Linked DNA regions of Spirosoma rhododendri. The protein of the gene in region 2 interacts with the protein of the main gene of each other region in a pairwise test. Links are inferred from orthologs where the notes say so. Each region holds a gene or a part of one and is shown on either strand. Other genes may lie near its edges.

What was found.
Region 1: the proteins of HH216_RS01730 (region 2) and HH216_RS22255 interact in binary tests that used the Escherichia coli proteins (3 or more experiments, as listed by UniProt). The link is inferred for Spirosoma rhododendri from one-to-one orthologs.

The regions. Positions count from the first base shown.
Region 1 is NZ_CP051677.1:5,317,344-5,328,367, reverse strand. Bases 3,085-6,008 are described here. They hold HH216_RS22255 (glutamate-5-semialdehyde dehydrogenase), read right to left. Parts: upstream 5,210-6,008; coding sequence 3,959-5,209; downstream 3,085-3,958. Other genes in these bases: proB (glutamate 5-kinase), read right to left, coding at 5,214-6,008; HH216_RS22260 (PAS domain-containing sensor histidine kinase), read left to right, coding at 3,085-3,393. In the rest of the region: HH216_RS22270 (inorganic phosphate transporter), read right to left, coding at 1-421; HH216_RS22265 (hypothetical protein), read left to right, coding at 658-1,233; more of HH216_RS22260, read left to right, coding at 1,681-3,084; more of proB, read right to left, coding at 6,009-6,248; aat (leucyl/phenylalanyl-tRNA--protein transferase), read right to left, coding at 6,288-6,917; HH216_RS22240 (transglutaminase domain-containing protein), read left to right, coding at 7,041-9,074; HH216_RS22235 (DUF3857 domain-containing transglutaminase family protein), read left to right, coding at 9,080-10,996. UniProt on the Escherichia coli protein: Catalyzes the NADPH-dependent reduction of L-glutamate 5-phosphate into L-glutamate 5-semialdehyde and phosphate. The product spontaneously undergoes cyclization to form 1-pyrroline-5-carboxylate.
Region 2 is NZ_CP051677.1:446,137-457,235, reverse strand. Bases 3,715-6,713 are described here. They hold HH216_RS01730 (LytR/AlgR family response regulator transcription factor), read right to left. Parts: upstream 5,615-6,713; coding sequence 4,814-5,614; downstream 3,715-4,813. Other genes in these bases: HH216_RS01725 (histidine kinase), read right to left, coding at 5,611-6,713; HH216_RS01735 (translation initiation factor), read right to left, coding at 4,393-4,728; HH216_RS01740 (Rpn family recombination-promoting nuclease/putative transposase), read left to right, coding at 3,715-4,385. Also shown: HH216_RS01755 (serine hydrolase), read left to right, coding at 1-1,124; HH216_RS01750 (peptidoglycan DD-metalloendopeptidase family protein), read right to left, coding at 1,143-1,826; HH216_RS01745 (peptide MFS transporter), read left to right, coding at 1,953-3,449; more of HH216_RS01740, read left to right, coding at 3,453-3,714; more of HH216_RS01725, read right to left, coding at 6,714-7,110; HH216_RS01720 (hypothetical protein), read right to left, coding at 7,225-7,878; HH216_RS01715 (TonB-dependent receptor), read right to left, coding at 8,149-10,341; HH216_RS01710 (GNAT family N-acetyltransferase), read left to right, coding at 10,518-11,099. UniProt on the Escherichia coli protein: Member of the two-component regulatory system BtsS/BtsR, which is part of a nutrient-sensing regulatory network composed of BtsS/BtsR, the low-affinity pyruvate signaling system YpdA/YpdB and their respective target proteins, BtsT and YhjX.

The DNA.
Region 1 (11,024 bases), 4.9 Mb from region 2 along the record:
CGCCGATCAGCGCGCCAATCAGCGTGTGCGAACTCGATAGGGGCAGTCCGACGTACCAGGTGCTGAGGTTCCAGATAATCGACGCCATCAGAACGGCCAGAACCAGACTGGCTCCCACGTGTACCGGCAACCGGATAAACGCATCGAGTGGCACCAGTTTGAGCAGGCTCATCGCCACCGCCGTACCAATGACGAATACGCCGATGAAATTCCAGAACCCCGACCAGATGATGGCGACGGTTGGCTTGAGCGTGTTGGTATAGATAACCGTCGCGACGGCGTTGGCCGTGTCGTGGAAGCCGTTGATGACTTCAAAGCCGAGCACGGCCAGCACGCAGATACAAAACAGGGTAAACGATAAACCGCTCAGCGTGACCGCACCAACGAACGGCAGCGTGGTATCCAGCAACAGACAAAGCATACGGGCATGGGGTCGTACAAGGGGTAAACGCAACCGCTTGAGTCGGGAACGCCGACCGGATGTTGGGTAAACCCGATTCGATGGGCCCTGTCGGCTCGCAGCGCGTTATCAAATTGTTACGCCGGGCCGTCGTTGCCGATGCGTTGGATGCTGACCGTTGTCGTGACGTACAAATGGCGATACGGGCGCGAATTCCTCGTAAGTTTGCGGCCGGGCCGGAGGGGGCCCGCTGAACTATGAAATCGCACTACGCTTCGTGGCTTATCGCCGGACTGTTTCTTACGCAAGTTGCCTGTCAGTCGGGGCAGAAAGATAAAACGCAGACCGCCGATTCGGCCGCTGTAACGGGTAAAGTAGACCCTGCCGTCGACTATGTCCCTGAAGCCATGCCGACTCGTCTGGCCGATCTGGGCCTGACCCGCGACAGTCACTGGCGGGGTGTCAACCTCGGGGACCCCTTTACAGCGGTAGCCGAACACGAACACGAAAAGCCGTTCGAACAGGACGCCAACCATGTCGGGTACACGGTCGAGTTCAAAAACCTGGAATCAGCGGATATGCTGTATTACCAGAAGGACAGCAAGGTATCGGGTATCGACGTTGACCTGTTTCTGAATAACAAATCGGCGGTAGATACTTACGCGAAAGAGCTGACGCCTTACTTCACCACCCGCTATGGCCAGCCTAAAACCGAAAATAACGTTACAACCTGGAACGGCTCCGACGGGGCGCAGGTAACACTGAAAGATGTTTCAAAAGGCAAGGACTACGGCTTGAAAATCAAATTCCGCCCCATCTCGACGGTGCAATAGTATGGATTGTGAGGGGCGGTAGAGAAGAAAACCAGCTCACGATCATGAAGAAGCCAACCTGCACAACTGCGAACACCAGACAAACTTGTCCTGATGGTGGGGTGTGAAAGGTAAAATCTACCCCGTCGACAACGGCTCCCATCACCGAGGGAATCACCATACCACCCTATGCAGGGGGAAGGCTGTAACTTGGCAACTGACTAGCTACACGCAGAATTGAGGGGCCTGAAAGAGGTCAGTAACATCAGGCTTCACCCCTTTTTATGTTCGGGTCAATAGTCTCTGAAATAGCATTTTCCAGGGAATGCTACACATCTACGATTACGATAAGGAAAAAAACGCAGCATTCAGTCCTCGTCATGGGCCTTACGGAAAGTTATTGCAGCGGTGAGTGCAACTCTGTGACGGGCAGGATTAACTTGCACTATCCGAATAACCTGTACTTCTATGACTGCTGGCCAACAGCCCGTCAATTCTTCGTCAGATCAACTGCAACAACCTGACCCCACCTTTGCCCTGCAAGCTGCTGGGATAGGTACCTGGGATCTGGATATTACTAACCAGCGAGTCTGGTGGGATGAGCGCTGTAAGCAGCTCTACGGCTTCGACAAAGACGATGTCGTGCCTTACGATCAGGTGCTTTCATATATGCATTCGGAAGACCGATCTCAAGTCGATACAGCCGTTCAATGGGCGCTAAATCCAAAATCCGAAGGATACTATGATGTTCGATTTCGGACCATTGGAGCCGCAGATGGACGTCTGCGATGGTTACACTGCCGGGGACGGGCTTTCTTTAATAACCAACAGATAGCCTACCGCTTTTCGGGCATTGCCCAGGATATTACTGAACTAATGCTGACCCGTCAGGAGGCAGATGAAAGCGAGCTAAAACTACAATCCGTACTTAATCAAGCTCCTGCCGCCATCGCCATTAGTATGCTGGTAGGCCCCGATTTAATCGTTACTGCGCCTAACCAAACCTTTATGGATACGGTGGGCAAGGGAAACGATATTGCTGGTAAGTCGCTACGAACACTCATGCCGGAGCTGGAAAGCCAGCCATTCCTGCAACTCTTCGACTGGATATTTGCGTCTGGCGAGTCCTTTCATAGCGTTGCTCAACCGGTGCGGATCGTTCAGGAAGGAGAGGAGAAAAATTACTTTTTCAACGTGGCGTTCTCCCCACTCCGCAACCCGCAGGGTGAAATATATGCGATTCTAGGCCTCTCTTTCGATGTCACTCAGCAGGTCCAGGATCGCCAGACGATCGAAGACAGCGAAGAACGCTACCGATTGCTATCAGAGCAACTGGAAGAGCAAGTCCAACAACGAACTGAAGAGTTAGCGGCTTCCAACGAAGAACTGGTTGCGGGCAACGAAGAATATGCGGCCATCAACGAAGAATTAGAAGAAGCAAACAGCTTGCTGGTTCGTTCCAATAATAATCTGCAAACATTCGCTTACGTGGCCAGCCACGACTTACAGGAGCCCCTGCGTAAAATTCAGCAGTTCGGTGATTTATTAAAAACGCGCTTTGTCGAATCAGTGGGTGGAGACGAGCTGGTTTACGTCGAGCGAATGCAGATAGCCGCTAGTCGGATGTCGACGTTGATAAAGGATTTGCTGGACTTTTCCCGGATTACCACTCGGCGCAATCAGGAGGGGGTGGTTCAACTAAGTGTTGTTATTGAGGATGTACTGTCTACACTCGACGTAACAGTCGCCGAGACGGGGGCCCAAATCCAGGTCGATGCGTTACCCGACGTGTTGGGTGATGCAACTCAGTTTCGGCAGTTATTCCAAAATTTGCTTAGTAACGCCCTCAAATTCCGCCGTTCAGATGTGCCTTCGCATATTCGTGTTACCAGTCGAGTACTAGCAGCCGATGAACTACCTCCGACCGTCAAGCCAACTCGCCGGGCAACCGACTATTATCTGATTACCGTAGCTGATAACGGTATCGGTTTCGATGAAAAATATTTAGACCGCATCTTCCAGGTCTTTCAGCGGCTGCACGGCCGGAGCCAGTATGCCGGTACGGGTGTAGGATTGGCCATCTGTGAAAAGGTCGTTACGAATCACGGGGGCGTAATCACGGCTACCAGCCAACCTAACCAGGGCGCTACGTTCATGATTTATTTGCCAGCCCACATATAATCGGTTGCTATGTTATTGTCATAAGCCGTAAGACAGTTTAACAAATTTGTCTTACAGCTTAATTTTTGCGTCTTACATTCTTGCTCACACGGTGGATCGTGGAGCCGGTCTGCCGGTGCGGGTGGCGGGCTTTCCATCGTCGGCTAGCGAAAGACTACGAAGTAAAAGAGTCTCACGCTGAAGCTATTATCTATTGGACGATGATTCGGCTGATGTCCGGAAAAATTCGTGACACACAATCCCGGACAACCTCTTAAGGGGAGCAGCCCAGGTCACAACTGCCAGCGGCCCCACTCGATAGTCAGAATCAGATCGGCCATTTAACCAGGATAGTTGAGGGCATTGCTACTTGCTTACCGGAGCAGGGTAAAACGTCAGTATGGCAACGGCTTTTTGGTTAGATCAACTTTCTTCCCCTTTGTCGCTAAGCCAAATACCCTGGCTGTATAACTGCCAGCATTCTTGACCTGCCATAAGCGGCTCCGTAATGCTGGCGGTTAACTACATCAATTGCGTGCAGCCCCGCCACTGCGGCAAATTAGTCAAGGTTTTGGTCTTGAGCTTATTACCACCGCACCTGCCCGTCACCGGTGACGATCCATTTTTCGGTGACCAACTTTTCGAGGGCGAACGGACCGCGCGCGTGAAGTTTTTGTGTGGAAATACCGATCTCCGCGCCCAGCCCAAATACACCACCATCGGTGAAACGCGTCGACGCATTGGCGTAGACAGCAGCCGCGTCAACTTCGCGCAGGAACTGATCGATCAGCGATTGGTTTTGCGATACAATAGCTTCCGAATGCCGCGACGAATACGCCTGAATGTGCGACAAGGCTTCGTCGAGTCCGTCGACGAGCTTGATAGCCAGCTTGTAATCCAGAAATTCACGCCCGAAATCGTCGGGTTGTGCGTGCTGTAGTTGTTCGTAACCCGCATCGTACAGGATCGCGTACGACGACTCATCGGCAAACACCTCCACGTTCCACTTCCGTAGATCGTCGATCAGCATCGGCAGAAACTGACCCGCAATCACCGTATCGACCAGCATACAATCCAGGCTGTTGCAGACCGACGGGCGCGACACCCGGCCGTTGATAACGATGGCAGCCGCTTTGGTGAGATCGGCTGTAGCTTCGACGTATGCGTGGCAAACGCCCGCGCCGGTTTCAATCGTTGGCACCAGCGAGTTTTTGCGGACAAACTGAATCAGGGATTCCGACCCGCGCGGAATAATAATGTCGACGTAGCGAGTTGCCGTTAGCAGTTCGCCGACGACGGCCCGGTCGGGTGGGAGCAGGGTAACGGCGGCTGTCGGTACGTCGAACTCGGCCAGCACCGATTGAATCAGACCGACGAGGTAGCGGTTGGAGAAGTCGGCTTCTTTGCCGCCTTTCAGCACGCACGCATTCCCCGACCGCAGACAAAGCGACGCTACGTCGATAGTGACGTTGGGTCGGGCTTCGTAAATCACACCCACTACGCCCAGCGGTACCGCAATTTTTTTGAGTTGCAGCCCCTGTTCAATCGTCCGGTCGATGAGTACTTCCCCCGCCGGGTCGGGCAGTACGGCAACGTCGCGCAGACTCGTGGCCAGCCCGTCGATACGCGCATCGGTCAGTTTGAGCCGGTCGTATTTCGGATCGGATTCGGGCATCCGGTCGAGGTCTTTCTGGTTCTCGGCCAGGATGTCGATTTTGTGGGCAAGCAGTACGTCGGCCAGGCGGTTGAGCAGGTCGGTTTTACGGGCCGGGCTAAGCCGCCGGACGGCCGCAGCCGCCTGTTGCGTTGCCTGTAGGAGTGGGGTAATAGGAGTCATAGAATTACAAAAGTACAATATCGCTGGCATTGGCGACGTCGACGTTCTGCTGATTCAACTGTTGCTGAAGCTGTTCCGACGAAATCCGTGCCCGCGCTACGGCGACTGCCACCTGTTGCTCGTCCAGAATCTCGACCATTTCGCCAGCCGCAAACTCGCCCAGAATGGCGCGTACCCCCACGGCCAGCAGGCTCCGGCGCTGGGTCAGTGCCCGCACGGCCCCCATGTCTACCTGAAGCCGCCCGACCACCAGCGAGCCACTCGCCAGCCAGCGGTTGCGGGCGCTCATCGCCGTTTCGCTGGCGGGAAATTCGGTGCCCGTTTCACCCGCCAATGCCCGGCGCAAACTGTCGGGTTCACTCAGCCCGAAGATGACCACCCGAATACCCATGCGCGTCGCCAGTTTGGCAAACGTCAGCTTCGACGCCATACCGCCCAGGCCCAACGACGATTTGTCGGTGCGAACTACGCCGAACACCTGCTCGTCAAACCGCTCGACCCGCCGGATAATCTGGTTGTTGGCGTCGAGCAGCCCACCCACCGACGTGCAAAGCATCAGTACCTCGGCCCCGAAACCAACGGCGATTAGCGTGGCCAGTTCGTCGTTATCGGAAAATTTCAGCTCGCGGCTGCTCACCACGTCGTTCTCGTTGGCAATCGGAATCAGGCCGTTGGCCCAGAGCTCTTCGTAGGTTTGTTTGAGTTGCAGAAACTGATCCCGATTGGCGAAGTGCTGCCGTTCGCACAGGCTCTGGGCGATATGAACACCGTAGATCGAGAAGAAACGCGAATACTGGTTCAGCAGCAGCAGATTGCCCACGGCGGCAGCGGCTTTGCGCTGCGTGATGTCGCCCCGATAGTCGCGGATGAGGGCTTTTCCGGCTCCCACTGCCCCCGACGATACCAGCACGATGCGGTAGTGGGGGTGGAGCGCGGCCACCTGCCGGGCAATGTCGACCATGACCGGTTCGTTGGGCTCGCCGGAGGGACGGGTGATCGACGCCGTGCCGAATTTCAGGACAAGTACGGGTTTACTCATGCCCGCAAAGATAAGATTCCGGCAACAGCATCCGGCCCGTTAATCGCCCGGATGGTTGCGAAACAGATGCTCGACCAGCGGCTCGGTGAAGCGGGCCTTTTTTCGCATGGCTGCTTTAAGCCGTTTGTGGTAATCGGCTTTCGGGATTTCGATAGCCCCGTACCGACGCACGTTATCGTTGATAAACTGGGTGTCGAGTAGTTCGTAGCGTTGTTGCCGCAGCGTCATAATCAGGTAATGAAACGCCACTTTCGACGCGTCGCTGACCCGGTGAAACATCGATTCGCCGAAGAAAGCCGCACCCAGCGATACGCCGTACAACCCACCTACCAGTTCGTCGTTCTGGTACGTTTCCACGCTGTGGGCCAGTCCCATGCGGTGCAGTTCGGTATACGCCTGGATGATTTCGTCGGAGATCCAGGTGCTGTCGTCGGCGGAGCGGGGGAAGGAGCAGTTCCGCATGACCTGTTCGAAATTCGTATCAAACCGCACCTCGAAGCGCTCCTGATTTAGCGTTGGTCGCAGCGACTTCGCCGGTTTGTAGGTATCGATGGGGATGATGGCGCGCGGGTCGGGGGCATACCAATAGAGCGTTCCGTCGGCGTCGGCCATCGGAAAAATACCGTTGATGTACCCGTAAATCAATTCGTCGGCCGTCAGCTTGCTCATTATCGCGGGAGATAGCCCTCCTGACAAATATAGAAAAAATGCTGAGTTTACATTGTTACGGCTGGATCAAGTTTTGTAACCCATTTGGTATATTGCATCGATTACGTCCACCTGTCAACTCATATGATCAAACGTTTTACTGTTCGTTCCAAATCCCTCTGTCTGTTCACGTTAGCCTTACTTTATGCACTGACCAGCTACGCCCAGAAAGGCGACCGTGCAAAAACCGGCGATTCCGCGCCGGTCGTGAAATTCGGGCAGGCAGCGCCCGCTGATTTCTCCAGTGCGTCGATGGATTCGGCTGGTGCCGTCGTGCTGTACAAATACGGCGAAGTCCGGTTCGACGTCATTTCGGATCAGCTGTGGCTTATCACGACCCACCACGTCCGAACCCGGATCAACAAAAAGTCAGCCTACGATCTGGCGACCATCGAACTGCCGGTCCGGCGGGGGAAGGCCGGTCAGCACGAGCACATCAACTATTTTGAAGGCTACACCTATAACCTGGTCAATGGGCAGGTCGAAGAAACCAAACTACCCAGAGCCGGGCATTTTACCGACCGCGCCGACGATGCGTACCAAATCGAAAAATACACGCTGTCGAACGTGCGGGAGGGTTCGATCATCGAGTACAAGTACGAACTGCGCACCCCGTTTGCGATCAGTCATACGCCCCGCACCTGGTATTTTCAGCAGAGCATTCCCGTGAAGTGGAGCGAGTACCGGATTACCATTCCTAACTACTTCTACTACAACATCATTCAGACGGGCTACCTGCCGATCGCCGTCAACGAGCACAACGAAGGCAGCATGACGCTGATTCCGGGCGAACACCAGATTGGCTATGTAGCGTATCGTTTCGCGGTCAAAGATGCCCCCGCCTTCCGCGACGAAGCGTACATTACCACCGACGAAGATTACCTGTCGAAGATCGATTTTGAGATGGCGCGGTACATTTTGCCCGGCAATCATCAGCAAACGTTCTCGCTCAACTGGACTGACCTGGACAACACGCTGCTGGGCGACGCGTCGTTTGGGGGGCAACTGAAGCGGGGCGGGTTCATGCGCGAAACGGCGCAGACGATAATCCGCGACCATGCTGATACGCTGGCCCGCGTTACGGCGGCCTACGACTTTATCCGGAAGCGGATGAAGTGGAACAACAAAACGTCGATCTGGTCGAACAACGTTAAAACGGTTTATGAAGCGGGCAAAGGCGACGCGGCCGACATCAACCTGCTGTTGATTGCGATGTTGCGGGAGATGAACCTCGACGCCAATCCGGTTATTCTCAGCACGCGCTCCCACGGGCGCATCGATGAGTCGTTTGCGCTGCTGAAAAAATTCAATTACGTCGTGGCGCATGTGTGGGTGGGCAACAAAGACCTGCTGCTCGATGCCACCGACAGCCACCTGATACCGGGTATGCTGACGCGCGACTGCCTGAACGGACAGGGACGGCTGATTCACCCCCAGAAAGCCCGGTTTATTGCGCTTAACCTCGCCGAACGATCCGTCGAAACGGTTACCGCCAGGCTGTCGATCAGCGAGGAGGGAGACGTTAGTGGTGCCGTGCAGATGCTGACGGGTGGACACGCGGGCTGGGAAACCCGGCGCGAAATTGCGACGAATGGGCGTACCAAATACAACGACGAACTGCGCAAGGAACGTCCCGGCTGGCAGTTCGACTCCGTATCTGTCGATAATAGCCGGGCTGGTACGACGGCCGTCGTCACCAGTTGCACCGTGGCCATTGCCAATGCCTGTTCGCAGGCGGGCGACCGGCTATATTTTCGCCCCATGCTGACTGAAGGGCACCATCAGAATCCGTTCAAGGGCACTGAGCGGCTGTATCCGGTCGATTTTGGCGTGCTGGTCGACGAAACCTTCACCGCTACCTACACGCTGCCAGCGGGCTACAAGGTAGAGGAACTGCCCAAACGGGCGCTGGTGGTGATGCCCAACAACGGTGGCCGCTACGCCTTCGACATTAGCGTCAACGAGCGCAACGAACTACAGGTGCTGAGTCGGCTGGCGCTGCGGCAGCCCGTTTACCCGGCTGTGGAATACGAAGCACTCCGCGAGCTATTTGCGCTCATGGTGGCCAAACAGGCTGAGCAGGTTGTTTTGAAACGCACGACCACAGCCGCCAAATGATCGCCATGAAATACACCCTGATCGGCCTGCTCTGCCTGGGCGGTAAGCTGGCCTGCGCACAGTCGGAATACCAGAGCAGTACGCTACCTGATGCACTCCGGGAGAACGCTCATAGCGTCGTCCGGCGACACGAAACCCAGTTTATCGTCAAATCGCCGGGGGAGGCCACCAAACGCGTTCGCCGGGTCGTGACAGTGCTCGACGAACAGGGCGACGATCAGGCCGTACAGGTGGCGGGCTACGACAAGCTGTCGGCCATTGATGAGTTTACCGGTGCATTGTACGATGCCAGCGGGACGCTGATTCGCAAGCTGAAAAAAGCGGACATTGCCGATCAGAGTTCACAGTCGACGCAGGGCTTTTACGACGATCAGCGGTATCGGTCGGCTTCGTTTCCCAAACAGCCGGGCTACCCCTACACGGTGGAGTTTGTGCTTGAAACGACGGAGAAAAACCTGATGCTGTACCCGACCTGGATACCGCAGAACGACGAGCATCTGAGCGTCGAACAGGCTACGTTTACGGTGCAGATGCCCAAAGGACTGACGCTGCGCCACAAAGCCGTGAACATCTCCGCACCGGTATCCGTCAGCACCACTTCCGACGGGCGGCAGTCGTTTACCTGGACGCTGGCCAACCTGCCCGCCCTGGTACTCGAACCGCTGTCGCCCCCGGCGCGTGAGCAGCTGCCCATCGTGTACACGGCCCCGTCGGCTTTCGACGTACAGCGGTATTCGGGCAACCTGTCGACCTGGCGCGATTTGGGCCGGTTCTACCACACGCTCAACGCCGGTCGGGATCAACTGCCCGAAGCGGTGCAGCAGGAGGTTGTTGACCTGGTGAAAAGCGAACCGACGACGGCGGGCAAAGTAGCCAGAATCTACCGCCATTTGCAGGATCATACCCGCTACGTCAGCATTCAGTTGGGCATCGGCGGCTGGCAGACTATCGACGCGGCCAGCGTGGCCAAAAGCCATTACGGCGACTGCAAAGCCCTGACCAACTACATGAAAGCTATGCTGACTGTAGCGGGTATACCGGCTTATCCGGTGCTGGTGCGGGCGGGTGAGAACGAATCCGACGCGCGAATCGACTTCCCCAGTTTTCAGTTCAACCACGTGGTGCTGTGCGTCCCCAACGGGCGCGACACGACCTTTCTGGAATGCACCAACAACCTGATGCCGCCGGGCTACATGAGCGATTTCACCGGCAACCGCCACGGGCTCCTGGTACTACCCGACGGGGGGCGTATCATCCAGATGCCCGTTTACCGACCGGCCGACAACCGGCAGCAGCGGCAGATTCAGGTCACGATCGGCAGCGACGGCACCGCAACGGCGGCTGTACGAACCCACTACACCGGCTTGCAGCACGACACTTACGCGCAGGCCATGCACGCCCTAAGCCACGACGAACAGCGTAACTGGCTTATCAAACGAATATCGATTCCGTCGTTTGAACTGGGTGCGTTTGGCTACAAAGCGGAAGTCGGCCCCCTGCCCGCCGTTACCGAAAACCTGTCGCTGACGGCCCGGCAGTGGGCTAAGACGAGCGGGAGCCGGTTGTTTTTACCACTAAATCTGCTGTCGGCCCAGACGACCGTTCCCCCGACGCTGAGTACCCCCCGCCGGACCCCACTGGTGATGAACACCAACTACGATTACGAAGACACCGACACAGTGGTGTACCAGGTACCGGAGGGCTACGCGCCGGAGTTCAAGCTCGACCCGACCGTGATCGAATCGGCCTTCGGGCGGTATTCGGCGCAGGTCGCCGTCGAGGGAAAAAAGGTCACCTACATTCGCCGGATGAGTATGCACGGCGGGCGTTACCCGGCTACCACCTACACCGACTGGGTGGCGTTTCGCCGGAAAGTGGCCCGTGCCGACCGCGCGCAGCTGGTGTTTGTGAAAAGCAATTAAACCAAACCCTTTTGCCCCTGTCGAACGT
Region 2 (11,099 bases):
GGCAGGTCACCATCCGCGATTTACTACTGCATAATACGGGCGTGGGCGGCACCGATTTTTTTACCAGTGCCATGAATATTCCGGCCAGTGAAATGTTTCGGCGAATGGTGCTGGTCAGGCCCAGTTACTCGTTCCGGTCTGGTTACGTCTACCAGAATACCATGTACTCAGCGGCCGGCCGGATCATCGAACGGGTGACGGGTCAAACCTGGGCAGAGACCATACAGGCCCGTATTTTTCAGCCGTTGGGTATGACCCGGACAGTGCCCAAGCGCGGCTATATCAGGGACGATAATCTGACGCGTCCGCACGTTCGTATCAACGATACCATTCGCGTAATTCCGTACGGCCCCGATAGCGAAATCGGGTCGGCGGGGGCAGTATGGTCATCCGCCGACGATATTGGTAAATGGGTTATCTGCATGCTCGACAGCGGGAAGTACGCGGGTGGCCGACTGCTCAAACCGGCTACCTGGGCCGAAATCTTCCGTCCGCAGACCATGGTACCCGACGACGAGTACGCGACCATGCAGCTGCTGAAACCCAACTGGTTTACGTACAGCCTGGGCTGGTATCAGCACGACTACCGGGGCCACAAGGTAAACTTTCATACGGGGAGTCTGGCGGGGTTGACGGCCATCACGGGTCAGCTCCCCAACGAGAAACTGGGCGTGTTTGTATTCGGCAATCTTGACCACGCCGAGGGGCGGCATGCGTTGCTTTACAAAACGCTCGACTGGTTCGCCCTGGGGGGTAATCGCGACTGGAGTACCGAATTTAAAAACCTGTACGATGGACTGGCCCGGCAAAGCCGGGAGGCCGGGCAGGCCCTGGAAGCCCGGCGCGTTGCCAATACGAAAACTACGCTCCCCCTGCCGGCTTATGCCGGTACGTACACCAGCCCGCTTTATGGTGAAGCCACGGTAACCGTAACCGGTGACCGGCTGGCCTTCAACCTGAACAACGTACTGACGGCCACGCTGCCCCACTGGCAATACGATACGTTCCGGGGTAGTTACGACAACACCTGGACTGGTAAAGCTACGGCTCAGTTTACGCTCAGCCCCGCCGGTACTGTTCAGACGCTGCTGTTCGACGGGCTTCTGTTTCAGCGTAAACCGTGAGCAACGGGCGACCGCCTGTTACAACCCCGGAATACGCAGCAGTAGGTTGGGGTCGGGGCAGATCGACAGGAAATAGGCGCGGTCGGCGAGGGAACAGACGCCGGGGAAATCGCCCCGACGGCCGAGCATATCGGTCATCAGCTGAAAATGCAGGTGCGGGGGCCAATCACCGTTTTCGGGGTAGGGTCCGATCTCAGCAATCTTGTCACCCGCCCGAACCGGTTTGCCGTCGTACAGCCCGTCGAGCGATGGGCGGGTCAGGTGGCCGTACAAACTGTAAAGTGGCTTGCCCTCGTACTGGTGTTCCAGAATGATCGTGGGGCCGTAGTCGCCGAAGTTGGCGTTGTCCTGAAAACTGTGAACGACACCATCCAGTGGGGCAAAAACGGGCGTTCCGGCGTCGGTCCATAGATCGATGCCCAGGTGAACTTCGCGCGGTCCGTCGTACGGGGGGGCGTCGTACGGTGGCTGCGCTGTCTGCTGAAAATGGGGGCTTCGGCGGTAAATGACCCGGTGTTCGTTATAGCCACCTACCCCGACCTGTGCCCCGGCCGCGCGTAATTTGCCGAATACATAGTCGGAAAATGCGGCTGTATCGGTCAGGTTCAGCGGTGGCTGTCTGGCTGGGTCAAGGTCGGGGTTGGTGGCCGAAAAGTCCAGAATCAGGTAGGGGTCGGTTGCGAAGTCGAACGGGAGCAGCATAACGGCAGCGTGGTTACGCCCGCAAGTTAGTTGCCGGATTGACGCGACGTCGGTATCTTTACCGTTCCTTTTTACCTGAATAAGCCAAATTATCTTCGGCTGCCCTTTTCTATCGCGACAAACTACATGGAGTCAACGATTGCTCAACCGCCTGCCCGGACGGGCCACCCCACCGGCCTTTACGTACTGTTTTTCACCGAGATGTGGGAGCGGTTCAGTTATTACGGGATGCGGGCCATCCTGCTGCTGTTTCTGATCGACAATGTGCGGGGCGGAATGGGTCTGACCGAAGCTGAGGGTGCGGCCATTTATGGTATCTACACGGCATCAGTCTACCTGCTGTCGTTGCCCGGCGGCTGGATCGCCGATAACCTGCTGGGTCAGCGTAAGTCGATCTGGTACGGCGGTATCATCATCATGCTGGGCCACATTATTCTGGCGTTTCCGGCGGGGCAGTCCCTGTTCTTTCTGGGCCTGACAGTGGTGGCGCTGGGCACGGGACTACTTAAGCCCAACATCAGTACACTCGTTGGCGAGTTGTACCCCGAAGGTGGTGCGCGTCGCGATGCCGCCTTTTCGATCTTCTACATGGGGATCAATATCGGCTCGTTTCTGGGTATCACCATCGTGGGGTACCTGGGCCAGAAAGTGGGCTGGCATTACGGTTTCGGGGCGGCTGCGGTCGGCATGGGGCTGGGCCTGATTACCTTCCGGGCACTGGGGCAGAAGCACCTGAGTCACCTGGGCAATGTGCCCCGCAAGGCGGAAATCGCCGAAGCCACGACATCGGGTGGTAACAAATCGTTGCTCGGTTTTCTGGTCGGACTGGTGGCGGTCTTCGTCGTACTGCAACTGACGGGCGTTCTCGACATGTCGACGGCGCAGGGTCTGGCGAAGGCGATGGGTGCCATTATTTCGCTGATCGCCGTTAGCTATTTCGTGTATATCCTGGTGGCCGGTGGACTCGACAGCGTCGAGAAGAAGCGGGTCGTCGTGCTGTTCATCTTCTTCCTGGCGTCGGCGGCTTATTGGGCTGGCAACGAACAGCAGGGATCGTCGCTGCAAATTTTTGCTGACCGCTACACGAGCCTGAGCCTGTTTGGCTGGCAGATGCCGTCGAGCTGGTTTCAGAACCTCAATCCAGCCTTTATCGTAATTTTTTCGCCCGTCCTCGCGTCGTTGTGGGTGTATCTGGCCAACCGGAAGATCAACTACTCGGTACCGGCTAAAATGGCAACGAGTCTGCTGCTGCTGGGTCTGGCTTACGTCGTGATGGTATTTGCCGCGCAGATTGTCGTGGCCGGTGGCATGACCTCACCGCTTTACCTCGGCTCGACATACCTGCTTTTTACCCTTGCCGAACTGTTTCTGAGTCCGGTCGGGCTGAGTTCGTTCTCGAAGCTGTCGCCCAAACGGTATGCCAGTCAGCTGATGGGCCTGTGGTTTGTCGGTTCGTCGCTGGGTAACCTGATTGCCGGTCTGTTTGCGGGTGGTTTCGACGAGAAGAACGTGGCTCAGATGCCGCAGCTGTTCCTGAGTGTGGTGTATTTCAGCATGGGCTTCGGTTTCCTGCTGCTGCTTTTCTCCGGTAAACTCAAAAAATGGATGGGGGGTATTGAGTAACGAATGAACAACCCGCACGACAAACTATTCAAGGCCACGTTCTCCCACCCGGACGTGGTTGCTTCTCTGATCGAATCACTGTTTCCGCCTGAACTGAGCCAGGCTATTCAGCTCGATTCGCTGGTGCTGACCACTAACTCGTACATAGACGATGAACTGAATGAGCACTTTGCCGACCTGGTCTACGACTGTGTGTTGAGTGATGAAACGCCGGTTCAGATCGCACTGTTGCTGGAGCACAAAAGCTACACGGTGGCTCACCCGCATTTGCAGCTGCTACGCTATCTGCTCAATCGCTGGCAGCAGGATGTTGAGCAGGGCGTTAGACTCACGCCTATCATCCCGGTAATTATTTATCACGGTCGGGAAATATGGCAGCACCAGCCGTTCGCGTCGTCGCTGGCGGGGAAAAATGCGCTGCTGCGACCCTTCTTTCCTGAGTTTGACTATGTACTGGTAAACCTGACGACGCTCAGCGAGGAACAGATCTTTGCTTTTCGGAGCCGGTTCCTGACCGTATCGGCTGCGTTGATGAAGCATCGGCAGGACAAACAGTTTGCCGACTACGTTCGTCAGAACATACGGCGGCTGATGCAGGGCTTCGCCGACGATGAGCTGATGTCGGTCGTTTTGCCTACGTTTCTGTACCTGCTCGAAACGACTGACTTGACTGGGACGGATATTGTGGTTATGTTTAGTACAGTATCCAAACAAACTGAAGAAGCTGTTATGAATGGAGCCGATCAACTACGGATGGAAGGGCGAATCGAGGGGCAAATTGCCGGACAAATTGCGGGCCGTGCAGAAGCGAGTCGCAAGTTTGTCAAGGGTGCCCTCAAACTGGGAATGGACGCGAAGACCATTGCCGATACTTTCGAGATGAGCATCGCCGAAGTCGTTGCGCTGATCGAGCAGGTGCGGCAGGAGAAGCCCTGACCACGCATCAGCCGCCCGCTTTCTTGGCTTTATAGCCTTTGCCGGTGAGCCACGTCAGCACTTTGTCGCGGTGGTCGCCCTGAATCAGAATTTCGCCGTCTTTCACTGAGCCGCCTGTTCCGCAGGCGGCTTTTAGCTGTTTACCCAGCTCGGCCAGATCGGCGTCGGTGCCGATAAATTCCCGAACCGCCGTAACGACTTTACTGCCCCCCAACTTGACCAGCCAGATTTTCAGGTTCTGCTGCGCCGGTGCCAGCGTTTCCGCTTCCGGCGTATCGTCGGATTGGTAGTCGAAATCGGGATTTGTCGAATAGACGACGCCGGAGCGGTTTTTCTTACTCATCTGAGAGGGGTCAAGGTTTGATGTATAAGGTTTAAAGTTAGCCGACAAACCTTAAACCATAAACCCCAAACTTTAAGCCCAACGTTCACAATTCCAGCAGCTGCCGGATGGTATCGCCGTAGGTGGTGCCGGTGGTCAGGCGGGTGGCTTTTTTGTCGCCCATGACCAACTGGAATTTACCGTCGAAATGCTTGTGGGCTTCGCTGATTTTCTGGCGGTTAATCATCGCCGATCGGCTGATGCGCACAAACGTGTCGGGGAGTTTGTCGCTGAGCGTGGTGAGGGTGTAACTGGTCAGAAATTTCTGGCCGTCGGTGGTCGACAGAAACACGTATTTGTCTTCGGCTTCAAAGTAAACGATGTCCGACAGGGGGATAAGCCGGATCTTATCGCCCAGTTTTACCGAGATCGAATAGATTTCTTTCTTCGGCTGCATCTGCGCCAGCAACCGCATTACATTCTCCGTCGCCATGGGTAGCGGAGCCGGTTCGTCAGCCGGATTGGGTGAGGCAACGCTACGTTCGGCCAGTGTCTGAATTTTCTGCGCCGTGCGGGCGAGCCGCTCCGCTTCGATCGGTTTGAGCAGGTAGTCGACGGAGTTCTCTTCGAAAGCACGAATGGCGTACTGATCGAAGGCGGTAGCGAACACAACCAACGGCATCGTCGTGACGCGCGCCAGCATTTCGAAGCCGTTGAGCAGAGGCATTTCAATATCCAGAAAAACCAGATCGGGCTGTTTCGTTTCGATCATAGACAACCCTTCCGCTCCGTTGGCCGCGTCGCCGACAACGGTAAACACATCTCGGTGTTTATCAAGAAGTCGGCGCAGGCGGTTGATGGCGAGCGGTTCGTCGTCGATGAGTAGCGTGGTGAGGGGGAGTTTCATAACGGTGTCGGTGTTGGCGGGGTGGGCGATGCGGTAACAGTAGACATGGTGTTGATCCGGGCTAATCGGATTGAGATAAGCACCTGCTTGAGCGGAAAATTCTGGAATTCAACGTCGGCATCGTCGCCGTAGAGCAGGTGCAGCTTATCCTGAATACTGCGCAGGCCGTAGCCACCGCCCATATCGTCGGGGAACGCAGGGCCATTGTCGTGGACGCAGAGGTGCAGGTAGTCGTTTTTTTCGTAAATCCTGACGTCGATCCGCCCTGACTCGGCGCGTTTGGCAATGCCGTGTTTGATGGCGTTCTCGACGATGGGCTGGAGCAGAAACTGGGGAAGCCGCAGGGCATTGAGCGCCGGGTTGCTGATGTCGACGGTAAAGGTGAGCCGGTTGCCGAAGCGCACCTGCTCGACCTGTAGATAGGTACGCACCATTTCCAGTTCATCGGTCAACGACGAAAACAGATCCCCATCGCGGCCGGTCGAATAGCGGAATAGTTTCGACAGCAGCAGCGTCATTTCTTCGGCTTTTTCGGGGTCGTCGTGGACCAGACTGGCGATGCTGTTGAGGGCGTTGTACAGAAAGTGCGGGTTGATTTTGGCCTGTAGCGCGTCGAGTTCAGCGCGAGTCTTTAGCTTTTCAAGGTTCAGTAGCTGAAACTCCTGTTCTGTGAGCTTGCGCGTCATTTGCCGGCCCTGTTGCAGGATGTACAGGAAAAAATTGGCCACCAGCAGATCACCGATGACGTAGAAAAACCACGGGGCGGTGTCGTCGATACCCTGCGGGCGTTTTTTTAGTTCGTCAATACTGGGTTTCCCGATCAGATAATAAACGCCGGTGTTGACGACGAAAAAACTGATCAGGACAACTACGGTGACGATCAGGTGTCGTTTCCAGGGTTTAGCTACAGTTCGCGCCAGCCGAATCGACAAGGCCCAGACAAGCAGAAACATGACGACTCCATCGGACATGTTCTGCACAACCAGGAAGCGGTACAAACCAACTAATGCCGGGTCTTTTGCCGTGACAATCAGGTTGGTAAAATAAACAATCGCGTTGCAGCCGTAGATGAGCAAGGCCCCCAGCAGGGCACCGATCAGCAGCCCCCAGCCGGGTTTTTGCAGGATAGTCGTCAGGGTGATCGGTTCGGCGGGCAGCTTCGCGGTCGAATACGGCTGACTCTGGCCAACGGAAAAATTGACCTTAGCGCCTTCCATATTAGCCCCGGTGAGGTTGGTGTCCGACAGGCCGCAAAAGTTCAGGTTTGCTTCGTACAGGTCAGCGTCGGTGAGGTTGGCCCCCGTCAGATTCGCGTAGCTAAGGTCGGCCTGCCGTAAGATGGCACCCCGGAAGTTAGCCCGTCGCAGGTCGGCGAATCGGAAGTCGGCCTGCGTCAGATCGAGTCCGCTAAAGTCGAACCCGGTCAGGTCGGCGGCTTTCATGCTTAGCCGCCGACCGTTTTTGCCAATCGTGTCGATGAGTTGTTCGCGGGTCATGGGTCGCTATACGGTTTTCGGTGTACGGTTTTCAGTTCACAGTTTTCAGCGGTTTTATGCCGGCATGCGGGTAAATCGTATACCGAAAACTGTAAGCTGAAAACCGTCCTGCCGCTATTTGCACTTCGTCAGCAGGGGTTCGATCTGTTGCTTGCCCCAGCCGGGGGCAAATTCGCTGGCAGGCTTGAAGGTCGCCAATTTTTCCATAGCCTGCTTCAGTACCGGGCAGGCTTTGTCGGGGCCACCACCAAACTGGGCGGGGGTATACATCAGCGATGACCCTTCGAGTACATACGGGCAGGGGTTGGCCGGGTTCATGGCTTTGGCCTGCTCGATACCTGCCTGAAACAGCGGGCCGTACTGCTGCCAGCGGTTCATCGCGTCGACCGTCAGGCGGGCCTGGGCGATGTACGCTTTCAGCACAGCCAGTTCGTCGTTTTTGGGCGAGATAGTTTCGGCCGCTTTTAGATTGACATCCGCCTGATCGAGATACTTGTCTTTCTCTGCTTCGCTGCCGCCCAGAAAACCCAGATACACGTAGTTCAGACCGGCATAATATCGAGGCAGCCACTCAGCGGATTCGGCACCGGCGATGCGCTCGAACTGGTTGGCCGACGCCAGAATATCGGCCGTCGCGGGCTTATCGGTTTTCTTGTTCATACCGGTCAGCGCGTCGGTCATGGCTTGCTTGTACTGGGGCGATTGCGCCAGCGTAGGAGCGGTTGCGCCCAGCAGGGCCGCGAAGAGGGTGATAATAAGGGTTTTCATTGGACTGGTTTGGTTGGGAGGGGAAATGATTTGAGTTTGTGGAGTTGACATTATGGCAGCGGCTGACCTCACCCCCGGCCCCTCCCGCGACGGCGGACCGCCTAAAACAGGAGAGGGGTGTCGTTACAGACAAGCAGTATTCTGTTACGCACTCATTGTGAAAAAATAGACACTGCACTGAATGTATGCCAAAGGCTGTTTTGCCGCTAGTCACCCCTCTCCTGTTTTAGGAGAGGGGTAGGGGACGGTCGGCCGCTGCCGTGAGGTAATTCACAACTCCCGCGCATTAACCTTCGCCTTGCGCGACAGCATGACGATGCCGCCAACGAAGAAGCTACGGTACGAAGCCGGGCCGACGGCGTAGCGGGTGGGGGCGGGGCCGTCGGCGCGGGCGGGGGTGTAGAGGTAGGTGTAGACGTTGCGGGTGTTCAGGATGTTGTCGACACTGGCGTAGAGGATAGTCAGGTTTTTACCGATGTGGGTCAGGTGGCTCGCCATAAAGCTGAGGTTCGTAACGGTCGGGGTGCGGTCGGCCATAAAAACGGGGTTGGTTGGGTTGTAGTAGGGGCGACCCGTGCTGATGGTGTACGTCAGGCCCATGTTCGTGCTGATTTTCTCGAAGTACCGTTTGCCAATCAGGGCAATGTTATGATTCGAGATAAAGGAGGGTGTTGCCAGCGTCGGGAATTGCTGAAATAAGCGTTTCGAGTCGACGAAGCTGTACGTGATCCAGTAGTCCAGCCCTTTAATCGTTGCCTGATCGCGCCAGAACAAATCGAACCCTTTGGCGTAGCCGTAGCCCGTGCTGTTCGTCTGCCCCCACGGAAATCGGTACGGGTTCGCGTCGTAGGGGCCGAGGGTCATGTTGGGGCCGGTGAACTCCCGCACCAGTTGCGCGTAGTTTTTGTAGTACGTTTCGATACGGAACGTGCGCTTGTTTTTGATGAGCTGGTAATTCAGAATCAGGTGGTCGGCGCGTTCATAGCTGAGAGTCGTATTGCGATACAGGTAGCGATAGTCGGGCGTCTGGTAAAACTGCCCGTAAGCCAGCGACACCTGACTGTATAGGCCCGTTTTGTAAGCCATCGAAATACGAGGAGCCAGGTTGAACCGGTTGATAGCCGACGAATATTCACCCCGTACGCCCGACTGAATTGCCAGTTTCCGGCCCGCGTACACCTGCGATTCAAAAAACACCGCGCCGTACGCGTCGACCAGTGAATAAGCCGTTCCCGACACCGCGTTTCGGTACGTCACCCGGTTGCCTTCGGTGCCAAACAGCAGCTGATTGCCCAGCTTGCCACCCAGAGCCCGCGTCAGCACGAACCGGCCCTGCAAGCGATCGGTACCCCGGCCAAAATCCTGCGTGCCGTAGGCCGTTGCGTCGGTGTCGTGGCTGTACGACAGACCCGACAGTAGTTGCCAGGTACCATTGCCCCAGCTATCGGTATAGGTGCTGGTCGTGAAGAAGTTGCGATTCTGCTGATTAAAAGCCGTTTTGCCCGACTCGCTGCCTGGGTCAACGAAGTTCAACCCCGTCTGACTGTTGGAGTACATGCTGTACAGCTTGAGCATACCCGTTTTGCTCGTCTGCAACCGGTACGTCAGCGAGCCACCGCCGAACTCCGGTACGTGCGTCCAGTCGATGTTTTGCGGGACAAGGGCAAACAGCGGTTTGAGGTTGCCGTAATGAGCCGTTGCCGAAATCGACGCGTTGGCGGTGGCGTGGTCGTAGTTGAGGCCGGTGTTGGCGAGGTTTATACTCACGCCCAGCCCTTCGTTCTGGTTCTGATCGGTCGTGTTGAGCAGCAGCACGCTCGATAGTGCCTGCCCGTACTGCGCCGAATAACCGCCCGTGCTGAACGACGTACCTTTAAACATGAACGGCTGAAACCGGCCCCGCGACTGAAGATTGGGCGACTGGCTGAAAAAAGGATTCTGCACGATCATACCATCGATCACCACCTTGGCTTCTTCGCCCGATCCGCCCCGCACAAACAGGCCCGTCTGATCGCCGACGCGCTGCGTGCCGGGCAGCAGGTTCATCACCGACGTAATGTCGGCCCCGGCCCCGGCGGTGGTTACGATATCCATCGGCTTGAGCATCGTCATCCGCTTCGAGTCGGACGCTTCAAATACCCCGGCCGTCACGACAACCGTATTCAGTTCGTTGGCCGATTCATTCAGGCGGATCGTGGTCGGGCCGGGGCCGATCGTGATTTCGCGGGTGTCTGGTTCGTAACCGATATAGGAAACAAACAGCGTTGCGGTGTCTTTGCGGCTGGTGCTGAAGCGGAACGCGCCCGTGCTGTCGGTGCTGGTGCCGTCGTAAGTGCCCCGCAGCATAACATTGGCACCGGGGAGGCCGTGGCCTTTCTGGTCGGTAACGCGGCCGGTCAGTACGGTTTGTGCCGATGCGGTGAAGGCAAGCAGACAGGGGAAAAGTAGAGCGATTCGGTTCATTGTCGTGGGAGGTTGGCCTTGACGAATCAAAGGTGGCCCGCTGCGATGCCAAACGCTTGTCTTTTCCGACCAACCCCGTCAGGCATGGTGTGAATTGCCGTATATTCCCGGTGAATTTCCCCGCGTGAGTTGACGGAAGCAGAGAAAGGTCAGCCGTCAACATTTACCCCCCAGATTTGTTTACTACGTATAGCCCTGACCTTGCCTTGATCGCTACTTCGACTACATTCCAGCTAACCAAATGCCGCCTTCGCCCCTGGCGCGAGGGCGATGAAGAAACGCTGTCTTATTACGCCAGCAACCGGTTGATCTGGAATAACGTCCGCGATTTCTTTCCATACCCATACACCCCCCGCGATGCGCATTCGTGGGTGCGTTCCAACAAGTCGTACCAGCAGCCGACCAACTTCGCCGTTGAGGTCGACGGGAAGGCAGTCGGTAACATCGGCTTCACGGTGAAAGACGACATTTACCGGTATAATGCCGAGATCGGTTACTGGCTGGGGGAGCCCTTCTGGGGGCGGGGTATCATGGGCGAAGCCATACCGGTGCTGACGCAGTACATCTTTGAAAATTTTCAGGTTAACCGCCTGTTTGCCTGCGTACTGGAAGGTAACAGGGGGTCGATGCGGGTGCTGGAATCAGCTGGCTACCGGCCCGAAGCCGTACTGCGCAAGGCGGCTGTGAAGAATAACCAATACCTCGACGAGCATATTTTCGCCATGCTACGCGCCGATTTCCTGGCTCGCCGGGCCTGC